DNA from 4 places in the Streptomyces sp. NPDC006643 genome. Region 1 is predicted to be linked to each of the others. Evidence: riboswitches for the same ligand, from Rfam matches in the RefSeq annotation. Region 1 holds a riboswitch; each other region holds the start of a gene.
The links. Region 1 has a riboswitch for cyclic di-AMP ahead of ACFYNU_RS18570 (NlpC/P60 family protein). Riboswitches for the same ligand answer to the same signal wherever they lie in the genome.

Region 1 (2,190 bases):
CCGTCGGTGAGCCGGTCCGGCCGGACGCCGGTGACGTGCCGTCGGTGCCGGCCAGGACGGAACAGCCCCGCCCCCACCGCCTCAGGCCGGGCGCACGCTCCCGTAGATCGGCATGTAGTAGATCGACTCCTCGCGCACGTTCGCCCCCGGCTTCGGCGCGTGGATCATCTTGCCGTCGCCCTTGTAGATGCCGACGTGGCTGATGTCGTCGTAGAAGAACACCAGGTCGCCGGGGAGCAGATCCGCCGTGGCGACCCGCTTGCCGACCTTCACCTGGTCCCAGGTCGTACGCGGCAGCTGCACGCCCGCCGCCTTCCAGGCCGCGGCCGTCAGCCCCGAGCAGTCGTAGGAGCTGGGGCCGGTGGCGCCCCACACGTACGGCTTGCCGATCTGGGCGCGCGCGAAGGCGAGGACCTTCTCGGCCTTGGCCGCGTACGTACCGTCCGTGGCCCCCGAACCGGTGCCGGAGCCGGTGTCCGTGCCGCCGCCGCCCGTGGCGGGCGGCTGCTCCGCCTCCCGCGCCTCCTCCTGGCGCTTGCGCTCCGCCGCCTCCTCCTTGGCCTTCGCCTCGGCCTTGCGGCGCGCCTCCTCTTCCTTCTTCCGCTCCAGCGCGGCGAGCCGCGCCTTCTCCTCCGCCGTCAGATCCGCCAGCAGCGACCGCGCCGCCGCGAGCTTGTTCTGGACCTTCTGCTTGCCCTCCTTGAGCGAGGCCTGCGACTCCGTCAGCGTCTCCAGGCTCTTCGTCGCCTTGGCGCGCTGCTCGGCCGCGGACCGCTGCTCCTTCTGGAAGTCCTCGACCGCCTCCTGCTGGCGGTCGGTCAGCCGGTCCATGAGCTGGGTCTGTTCGAAGTACGACTCCGGGCTGTCGGCGAACATCAGGGCCGCCGTGGGACCGACCGCGCCCGCGCGGTACTGCGCCGCCGCATAGGTACCGAGGGCGCGCCGCGCCTCGTTCACCTTGTCGGCGCTCTTGGCGACGTCGTCCAGGACCCGGTCGACCGACTTGCGCTGGGTGTCGGTCGCCTCCTTGGCCTTGTTGTACTGCTGGGTCGCCGTACCGGCCTGCCGGTACAGGTCGTCGACCTTCTTCTGCACCTCTTCGACCGAGGGCTTGGGCTCGGCGGGCGCGGCGGTGGCGCTCTGCGTGGAGAGCAGCGTGACCGAGGCGAGCGCGGCTGTCGTGAAACCGACGGCCGGTGAATTCGCGCGCACTCCGGTGCGAGTGCGCGTTTTGCGATGCGACGCCAAGGCCGGCATCTCCTTCCGTGGACCGCCTACCGGGTTAGCTGTCGGGTTCGGGCGGAACGGAAGGCTGCCCTACGGGCCTGGGTGTACGGCCCGATTCACCCCGGTGGAACTTGGTGGGTCCCCGGTTCCGAACTCCCTTCGGGGAAGCCCGGATTCGGCGCAGGCCGCCCGCTTGGCGCTGATCGCCGGTGGAGTACGGACCGCCTCGGCGTGCACGCTAGCCAATCTGTGGTGTCCCTGTGAAGGTTGGTGGCCGATATGCCCGATACATTTTCGTGACCTTTCGCATATGCCGTCGTGGGCACCTCCGCAAACGGTCGGGGGAATCCCCGCGAGGCCATGTGGCGGTTGGCTGTCAGTGCGGCACCCTAGACTCAGGAAGCGATGAGCAGCCTCTTTGACGACAGCTTCCTGGCGGACCTCCAGCCCTCGGCCGAGGAGCCCCCGCCGCCGCCCGAGGACACCGCGCCGGAGCAGGTGCCCGACGATCTCTTCGGAGGGAAGTTCGACGTGCCCCCGCCCAGGGATCCGTACCACCGCGACGGTGCCCCGCGCACGGTCGTGGACCCGGCGGCGCTGCTCGAAGGGCTGAACGAGGAGCAGCGGGCCGCCGTCGTGCACACCGGATCGCCGCTGCTCATCGTGGCCGGCGCCGGCTCCGGCAAGACCCGGGTGCTGACCCATCGGATCGCGCATCTGCTGGGGACCCGCAGTGTGCATCCGGGCGAAATACTGGCGATCACGTTCACCAACAAGGCCGCCGGCGAGATGAAGGAGCGCGTCGAGCAGCTCGTCGGACCGCGGGCGAACGCGATGTGGGTGATGACGTTCCACAGCGCCTGCGTGCGGATCCTGCGCCGTGAGTCGAAGAGGCTCGGCTTCACGTCCTCGTTCTCGATCTACGACGCGGCCGACTCCAAGCGGCTGATGGCCCTGGTCTGC
Region 2 (2,190 bases), on a different contig from region 1:
GAACATCGCCTGGTCGATCAGACGCTGCTCGGTGGCGTCGTAGCCCACCAGCTCCGGGCCGATCTGCTCGATGACGGCGAGGACCGCCTTCTCGACACCCTTGCCCTGGTAGCGGTTCTGGTCACCGTCGCGGAGCTCAAGGGCCTCGAACGCACCGGTGGAGGCACCGGAGGGGACAGCAGCACGGCCGGTGCTGCCGTCGTCGAGGCCGACCTCGACCTCGACCGTGGGGTTGCCTCGGGAGTCAAGGATTTCCCGGGCTACGACGACGTCGATGGACGGCACGAGCATCTCCTTCTGGGATGTGACGCGTGGAGTGCAGGGCCTCATTGGCCTTGCGGCAAGAGCCTAACCGGCTCCCGGTCGGCGGTCGGCAGATGCCCGCCCGCTGGGACGAAAAGAGTCCTCAATGCCCGTTCGGCCACGAATGTCCTGAGGTCACCGGTGAGCGGAGGGACCTGCGGGACACCGGAGGCCGGACGGGCCCGGGCCCCGGCCCGGCGCGTCCGGGGGGAGTGAGACGCGCCGGACCGGGGCCCGGTGGGGGGTGAGCCCGGGGAGAGGGTCAGCTCAGGTGGAGCTGCTGACCCGGGAAGATCTCGTCGGCGTTCTCGACGATGTCCTTGTTCAGGTCGAAGAGCTTCGCCCAGCCGCCGTCGACCTTCTTGGCCTCGGCGATCTTGGAGAGCGTGTCGCCGGCCTTGACCTTGTACTCGCCGTCGCCCTTCTTGACCGGACCGCGCGTCTCACTACGCGAGGCGGGCTGCTCCTGCGCGGCGCGCGGCGCGGACTCCTGCTTCGGGGCGGCCTTCGGGGCCTGCTGCTTCGGCGCCTGCTGCTGGGTGGAGCCGGCGTCGTTCTTGGCGTTGGACAGGCCCACGCCACAGCTCGGCCAGGCACCCTTGCCCTGGCCCGCCAGGACCTTCTCGGCGATCTGTATCTGCTGGGCCTTCGACGCCTGGTCGGCGCTGGACGCGAAGGCGGTGCCGCCGTACGCGGCCCAGGTGGAGGGCGAGAACTGGAGGCCGCCGGAGTAGCCGTTACCGGTGTTGATCGACCAGTTGCCGCCGGACTCGCACTGGGCGACGGCGTCCCACTCGGAGGTGGTCGCGGCGGAGGCTGAGGTGGTGGCGATCAGCGGGGCCGCGACAGCGGCACCGGTGACACCGGCGAGCGTGGCGTAGCGGACGGCCTTGGACGGACGGCGGTGCTTGCCCTTGCCGGACTTGCTGGAAAACAGCATGCGAGATCTCCTCACCGACGCCTACGAGGTGAGCTGTCGGGTTCGGGCCAAGTGAGTTGCCCGGCCGTGCGGCGCGGGAACGTCTTCACGTCCCCTCGCACACGGCTGCACCCCGAGCCGGCCGTACTGACCGGCACTTACCTGGGTCCCCCGCTCCTGCCTTCGGCGCTTGACGCGACGAGTACTCCCCCCGACCGACGGCAGGATTCGGCGTGACGGTCGACGGTGCCCGCGGTGCGAGCGGTTCAGACCGTAAACACAGACATCCCGGATGTTCAAAGAAGGAACATCCGGGATGATTCGCCCATCCCGCCCCAGGGAAACCTCTGTTTACGCAGGTCGGGCGGGAAGCGAGGGGACTTTCCGGTCAGCTCGCGTCAGTTGGGGCGAAGAGACCCTTGTCTCACTTGCGCAGATCCGGACATAGCCCGCTTAACTGCCCCTACTTCGCGGTCAGATCGAGGCTCTGGCCGGGCAGGATGAGGTCGGCGTCGGAGCCCACGACCTCGCGGTTCGCCTCGTAGAGCGCGGGCCAGCCGCCCTCCACCCGCTGCTCCTCGGCGATGGCCCACAGGTTGTCGCCGGCGCGGACGGTGTACGAGCCGTCGGCGGCGGCGTCGCGTGCCGAACCGTCACCCCGCGAGGCATGACGGCCGCTTTCGCGCTTGTCGCCCGGCTTGCCCGCTTCGGTCGATCCGGCCTCGGGGCCCGCCGACGTGCCGGGCTCGGCGGTCGGGTCCTCCTCGGGGGCCGCCTCGCCGCGGTGCTTGCCCTGGCCGCTGCCGGGCTTCGCGCTCGGTTCCGTGCTCGCCTCCGTACGCGCGTCCGTGCCCGGCTCCTCGCCGCCGGCGGCGGAGTCACGGCCGAACTGCCCGGACGAGGGCGTCGACTCCGGAGCGGGAGGCAGCTCGGCCTCCTCGCTCGCATCGGGCGCGGGCTCGGTGGAC
Region 3 (2,190 bases), on a different contig from region 1:
CGAAGCGCAATCCGGGGACGTACTCGCGGGCATCAGCCATAGGTCGGTCTGCGTCCCGGCGGGAAAGGGACAGCGTCGCCATGGCAGACCATCAGGAAGCATCCGTCACCCTGCCGAGCGTTCCTGCCTCGGTGCCGGAGGCCCGCAGATACGTCGCACGTGTTCTCTCCGAATGGGGGCTGCCGGATGACGCCGACACCGCCGAAACGGTTCGCCTGATCATCTCGGAGCTGGCGACCAACGCCGTGCAGCACACCCTCGGCCGCTCGCCGACCTTCACCATCGACGTCACTCTGGAGCGCGACGAACAGCTGCGCGTCGGAGTCACCGACAGCCATCCGCGATGGCCGCAGCGGCTCCCGGCCGCCGTCCAGCAGGACAACGGCCGCGGCATGGTCATCATCCGGGCGCTGACCGCCGAGTACGGCGGCCGACTGGCCGTCACACCCACCGCGGACGGCGGCAAGACGGTCTGGATCACCCTGCCCTGGACGGCCGGGACCGAGATCGCCCGGACCCAGGAGGAGTAGATCCGGCGCGGGCCGCTCCGGGCCGACGGGGCGTCAGCCGACCCGGCCGTACCAGACGCTTCTGGACCAGATGCGCTGGAGCCGCACCACCTGACCGGACTTCGGCGAATGCCACATCTTGCCGCCGCCGGCGTAGATCCCCACGTGGTAGACGTGGTTCCCGGAGTGGAAGAACACCAGATCGCCCTGCTTGCGGCTGGAGGCCGCGATGTGGCGCGTCCGGTTGTACTGCTGCTGGGCGGTACGTGGGAGCGTCTTGCCGGCCTTCTTGTACGAGAACGCCGTGAGGCCCGAGCAGTCGAACCGGTGCGGACCTGACGCCCCGTACTTGTACGGCGCGCCCTTCTTGGAAGCGGCCACGTTCAGCGCCTTGGCGGCGGCGGGCTGGGCGTGGGCCTCCGACACGGCGCCGGGCGCCAGCATCGTGCCGCCGACGGCGGCGAGGAGGACCGATGCGGTACCGGCCCGGGAGAGCAGCGACGGGACATGCGTCTGCGCGGACATGCGCAACCCTTCGTCAGCCGCCTGTGAAGGATGACCTGTCGGGTTCGGACCGGCGAAGACGCCCGGCCGCGTCAGCGGCTTCACCCCGAGGAGCGGTCCATGGTCGGACCGCCCCGAACTGCTCGGGTCCTCCACTCCTGCCGATCCACTCGTGTCGACCAGGCATCCGGAGCGGCGGCAGGACTCGGCGTCCACCCGGACCGCCCCGCCGAGGTGGCGGGGGCTTGTCGTCCCACGGATCTTGACGCGGCCTCAGCGCGATTCCGAGTTGAAACGGGCTTATGTGACTCTCATCACTTATGGACCATTTGGGTTGGTAGGCCCGATTCGGTGAACGGCTCGCCCGGTCGCTCACGCGCTGTACCTGCGACGCTGCGATCCGTTACGGCCGGACGGCCGATCGCCGCCCGCAAGTTGCCGGCCCGGCCACGGCGGGCGGGTCGATACGCCGAACGGGCAGCCATATGAGGTACGGGCGCGTCGTCCGCCCATGTTCGGCGGCGGATCAAGTCCCGGGTCCGGGCGGCATGGTGACCCGCCCGGCCCTGCGCTCACCGTCAAGGACCCGGAGCGTACGGTCCAGGGTCGGCGTGTGCAGCTCCCGCTCGCCTCTCGCGTGCATCAGCGTCAGCGCGTCGCGCAGTTCGGCGGCGCGGGCCACCAGCGCCTGCGCGGCCCGCAGCGCGCTGTACGTGTCGTCGGCGCGCGCCGGGTTGATCCGGCCGACCAGGTCGACGACCCGGAGATAGCTGTCGACGAACTCGCCCTCGGCGCGGGTCAGTGCGGGCAGCGGCGGCAGTTCCGGCGGCAGCATCGCGGGCTCACCGGGGGGAGTTGACGCCGAGCGACGACCTGCGGTCCTGTGCGACCTGGTCCACCAGGCCGTACTCCCTCGCGCCCGTCGCGTCGAAGATCGTGTCCCGGTCGATGTCGCTGTCGATCCGCTCGGCGCTCCGGCCGGTGTGCCGTACCAGCATGTCCGCCATCAGCGCCCGCAGCCGCAGCAACTCCTCGGCGTGGATGGCGAGATCGGACGGCTGTCCGCGCAGCGGCTCCTCGATTCCCGGCTGCTGGAGGACGACGCGCGCGCCGGGCAGTGCCATCCGCTTGCCCGGCGCCCCGGCGGCGAGCAGCACGGCGGCGGTCGACACTGCCT
Region 4 (2,190 bases), on a different contig from region 1:
CGTGGCGGCAGATGATCTTTTATCTGTCGTTGTGCGATCCGGCCGGGCAGGCCCGGGTGATCGGTCTGCTGGACGAGGAGGCGGCCCGCCGTCCCGGCCATGTCGCGGCCAGGCTCGGCCCGGCGCTGACCGGTCTGCGGCAGGTCGCGGACGGCGGCACGGCCGACTCGGGCGGCGGACGCCTGCTGCTGGGCTGGGCCACGGGAGGCCACTGGCTCCGACCGGACCCCGGGCGCTGACAGCGTCGCTCACGCCGATCGCCGGCCGGGCCGCGGTTGCGGCGGCCGGCCGGCGATCGGGGTCAGGTCAACCGGGCTTCTTAGTAGGGGCCGTTGACGTTGTCGATCGAGCCGTAGCGGTCGGCCGCGTAGTTGCACGCGGCGGTGATGTTGGCGACCGGGTCGTAGCTGTCGGTCGACGTGCCGGGCACGTGGTACGCCTCGAACGTCGGGGCGATGACCTGGAGCAGGCCCTTCGAGGGGGTGCCGGCCGCGGCGTTGGAGTCCCAGTTGTTGATCGCCTGGGGGTTGCCGCCGGACTCGCGCATGATGTTGCGGTGGATGCCGTCGTACGAGCCGGGGATGCCGTTCTGCGCCATGATGTCGAGCGCTTCGCGGATCCAGCCGTCCAGGTCGTTGGTGTAGGACTTGGCGGCGGTCTGGACGGCTTCGGTCTTCTCGGCCGGGGCGGTCGTGGCGGCCTTGGCGGCTCCGGCGAGCTTCAGCTTGAGGCCGGGGCGGATGAGCGACGGGTTGTCGCCGATGGCGCTCTTGTTGTTCTTGTACAGCGCCTTCCAGCCGCCGCTCACGGAGCGGGCGTCCGCGATCTTGGCCAGGGACTCGCCCTTGACGACGGTGTGGGTGACCTTGGCGGCGGTGGCGGCCGACGGGGCGGCGGCGACGTGCTGCGGGGCGGGCGCGGCGCCCGCCGTGGTGGCGGTCAGCAGGGGCAGGGCGAGTGCGGCACCGCCCGTGCCGGCGGCGATGAGCCGGTGGGCGAGCGGGATGGTGCGGGAACGGCGGTGCTTACCCTGTGCGGGCATGACGAGGTCCTCTCCGTCGCCTGCGAGGTGAGCTGTCGGGTTCGGGCGGGAGATGCCCGGCCGCGCCGGAAGGCACGACTTCACCCCAAGCCGGTCCGGTGTGCCGGATCGGCGACTTACCTGGGTCCCCCGCTCCTGCCGTACGTAAGTGGTTGGATGCGGTTTCCGGGGCGGCGGCAGGATTCGGCGTTCCGTCCGGAATGACGAGAACGTAAGCGAGAACATCCGGGCGAAACAAGTCCTGAATTCGCGGCGCGACCCCATTCGTAGATCCGGCGGCGGTCAATTCGAATTCCCGCCCGACGGTTCAGGGCTCAACTTTCCTTTCCCGTGCGGGAGGTGGGCGGTCGGCCAGGAGAAACGATCCGACGACGCTGTGACACACCTCACGGGGATTCGACGCAACCGCGCCTCCACAACACCGCCCAGAAACGGACAAGTTAGGCGTCGATTACCCATAACGACCCGATCCGCAAAGCGGACAAATGATTGCTTTCCGCGAATCGGAGGCAAGTGGCGGCGGGTGGCCCACGCCTGAGTGAATTCACTTCCGTCGCCGCGCCAACAGCGTTTGTTCACGGGTGAATTCGGCCGGGCGACGCGGTATGCGCCACCGGGGAACGGCCGCGGGGAGTGGGCGTCGTCCAGTGGTACCAAATGCCGCAAACAGCACGAAACCCGGCGTCTGTCGTACGGCTCCCCTCACAGAGCCGTACGGCAGACGCCGGGCGGGCGCGTGCCCCGCTAGCCGGCGATCCGCCTGGTGCCGGGACCGCCGGTGATCACGAAGCTGGATCCCGGTTCGACGAGGACGTCGCCCTCGGCCGAGTTCGAGATGGTCACGTTCGTCAGCGTCGCGCTGCCCCGGGCACCGCCCATCGCGAGGATGCCGGAGCCGTTGTTGGACTTGTCGATCGTCACGTCGCTGATCTCGACGTCCGGCACGTTGCCGCCGCCGTTCTTGAACTGAATTCCGTCATAGGTGGAGTCGGCGATCTCGGTGTCCCTGATCTTGACTCCGGTGATGTCCCGGCTGGCCGGGAAGATGGTGATCGCGCCGAACTCCTGGTCCTCGTTCCAGAAGGCACCACCGGTGCGGTGCAGCGTGTTCCCGGTGAGCAGGGTCTCGCCCGAGAACGGCAGCGGGT

Region 2: linked by a shared signal. The riboswitch ahead of ACFYNU_RS09265 (transglycosylase family protein) and the one ahead of ACFYNU_RS18570 (NlpC/P60 family protein) in region 1 are both predicted to bind cyclic di-AMP.
Region 3: linked by a shared signal. The riboswitch ahead of ACFYNU_RS14210 (C40 family peptidase) and the one ahead of ACFYNU_RS18570 (NlpC/P60 family protein) in region 1 are both predicted to bind cyclic di-AMP.
Region 4: linked by a shared signal. The riboswitch ahead of ACFYNU_RS29005 (LysM peptidoglycan-binding domain-containing protein) and the one ahead of ACFYNU_RS18570 (NlpC/P60 family protein) in region 1 are both predicted to bind cyclic di-AMP.

The regions. Positions count from the first base shown of each region.
Region 1 covers NZ_JBIAHA010000012.1:230,441-232,630, forward strand. Annotated here, with positions in the region: gene ACFYNU_RS18570 (NlpC/P60 family protein) at 82-1,257, opposite strand; cyclic di-AMP (ydaO/yuaA leader) riboswitch at 1,256-1,418, opposite strand; gene pcrA (DNA helicase PcrA) at 1,633-2,190, shown strand, end outside.
Region 2 covers NZ_JBIAHA010000005.1:205,792-207,981, reverse strand. Annotated here, with positions in the region: gene eno (phosphopyruvate hydratase) at 1-291, opposite strand, end outside; gene ACFYNU_RS09265 (transglycosylase family protein) at 566-1,243, opposite strand; cyclic di-AMP (ydaO/yuaA leader) riboswitch at 1,247-1,421, opposite strand; gene ACFYNU_RS09260 (transglycosylase family protein) at 1,686-2,190, opposite strand, start outside.
Region 3 covers NZ_JBIAHA010000009.1:53,318-55,507, forward strand. Annotated here, with positions in the region: gene ACFYNU_RS14205 (ATP-binding protein) at 81-530, shown strand; gene ACFYNU_RS14210 (C40 family peptidase) at 564-1,034, opposite strand; cyclic di-AMP (ydaO/yuaA leader) riboswitch at 1,038-1,209, opposite strand; gene ACFYNU_RS14215 (hypothetical protein) at 1,540-1,848, opposite strand; gene ACFYNU_RS14220 (ATP-dependent Clp protease proteolytic subunit) at 1,856-2,190, opposite strand, start outside.
Region 4 covers NZ_JBIAHA010000023.1:149,928-152,117, forward strand. Annotated here, with positions in the region: gene ACFYNU_RS29000 (hypothetical protein) at 1-239, shown strand, start outside; gene ACFYNU_RS29005 (LysM peptidoglycan-binding domain-containing protein) at 320-1,042, opposite strand; cyclic di-AMP (ydaO/yuaA leader) riboswitch at 1,047-1,241, opposite strand; gene ACFYNU_RS29010 (glycosyl hydrolase family 28-related protein) at 1,787-2,190, opposite strand, start outside.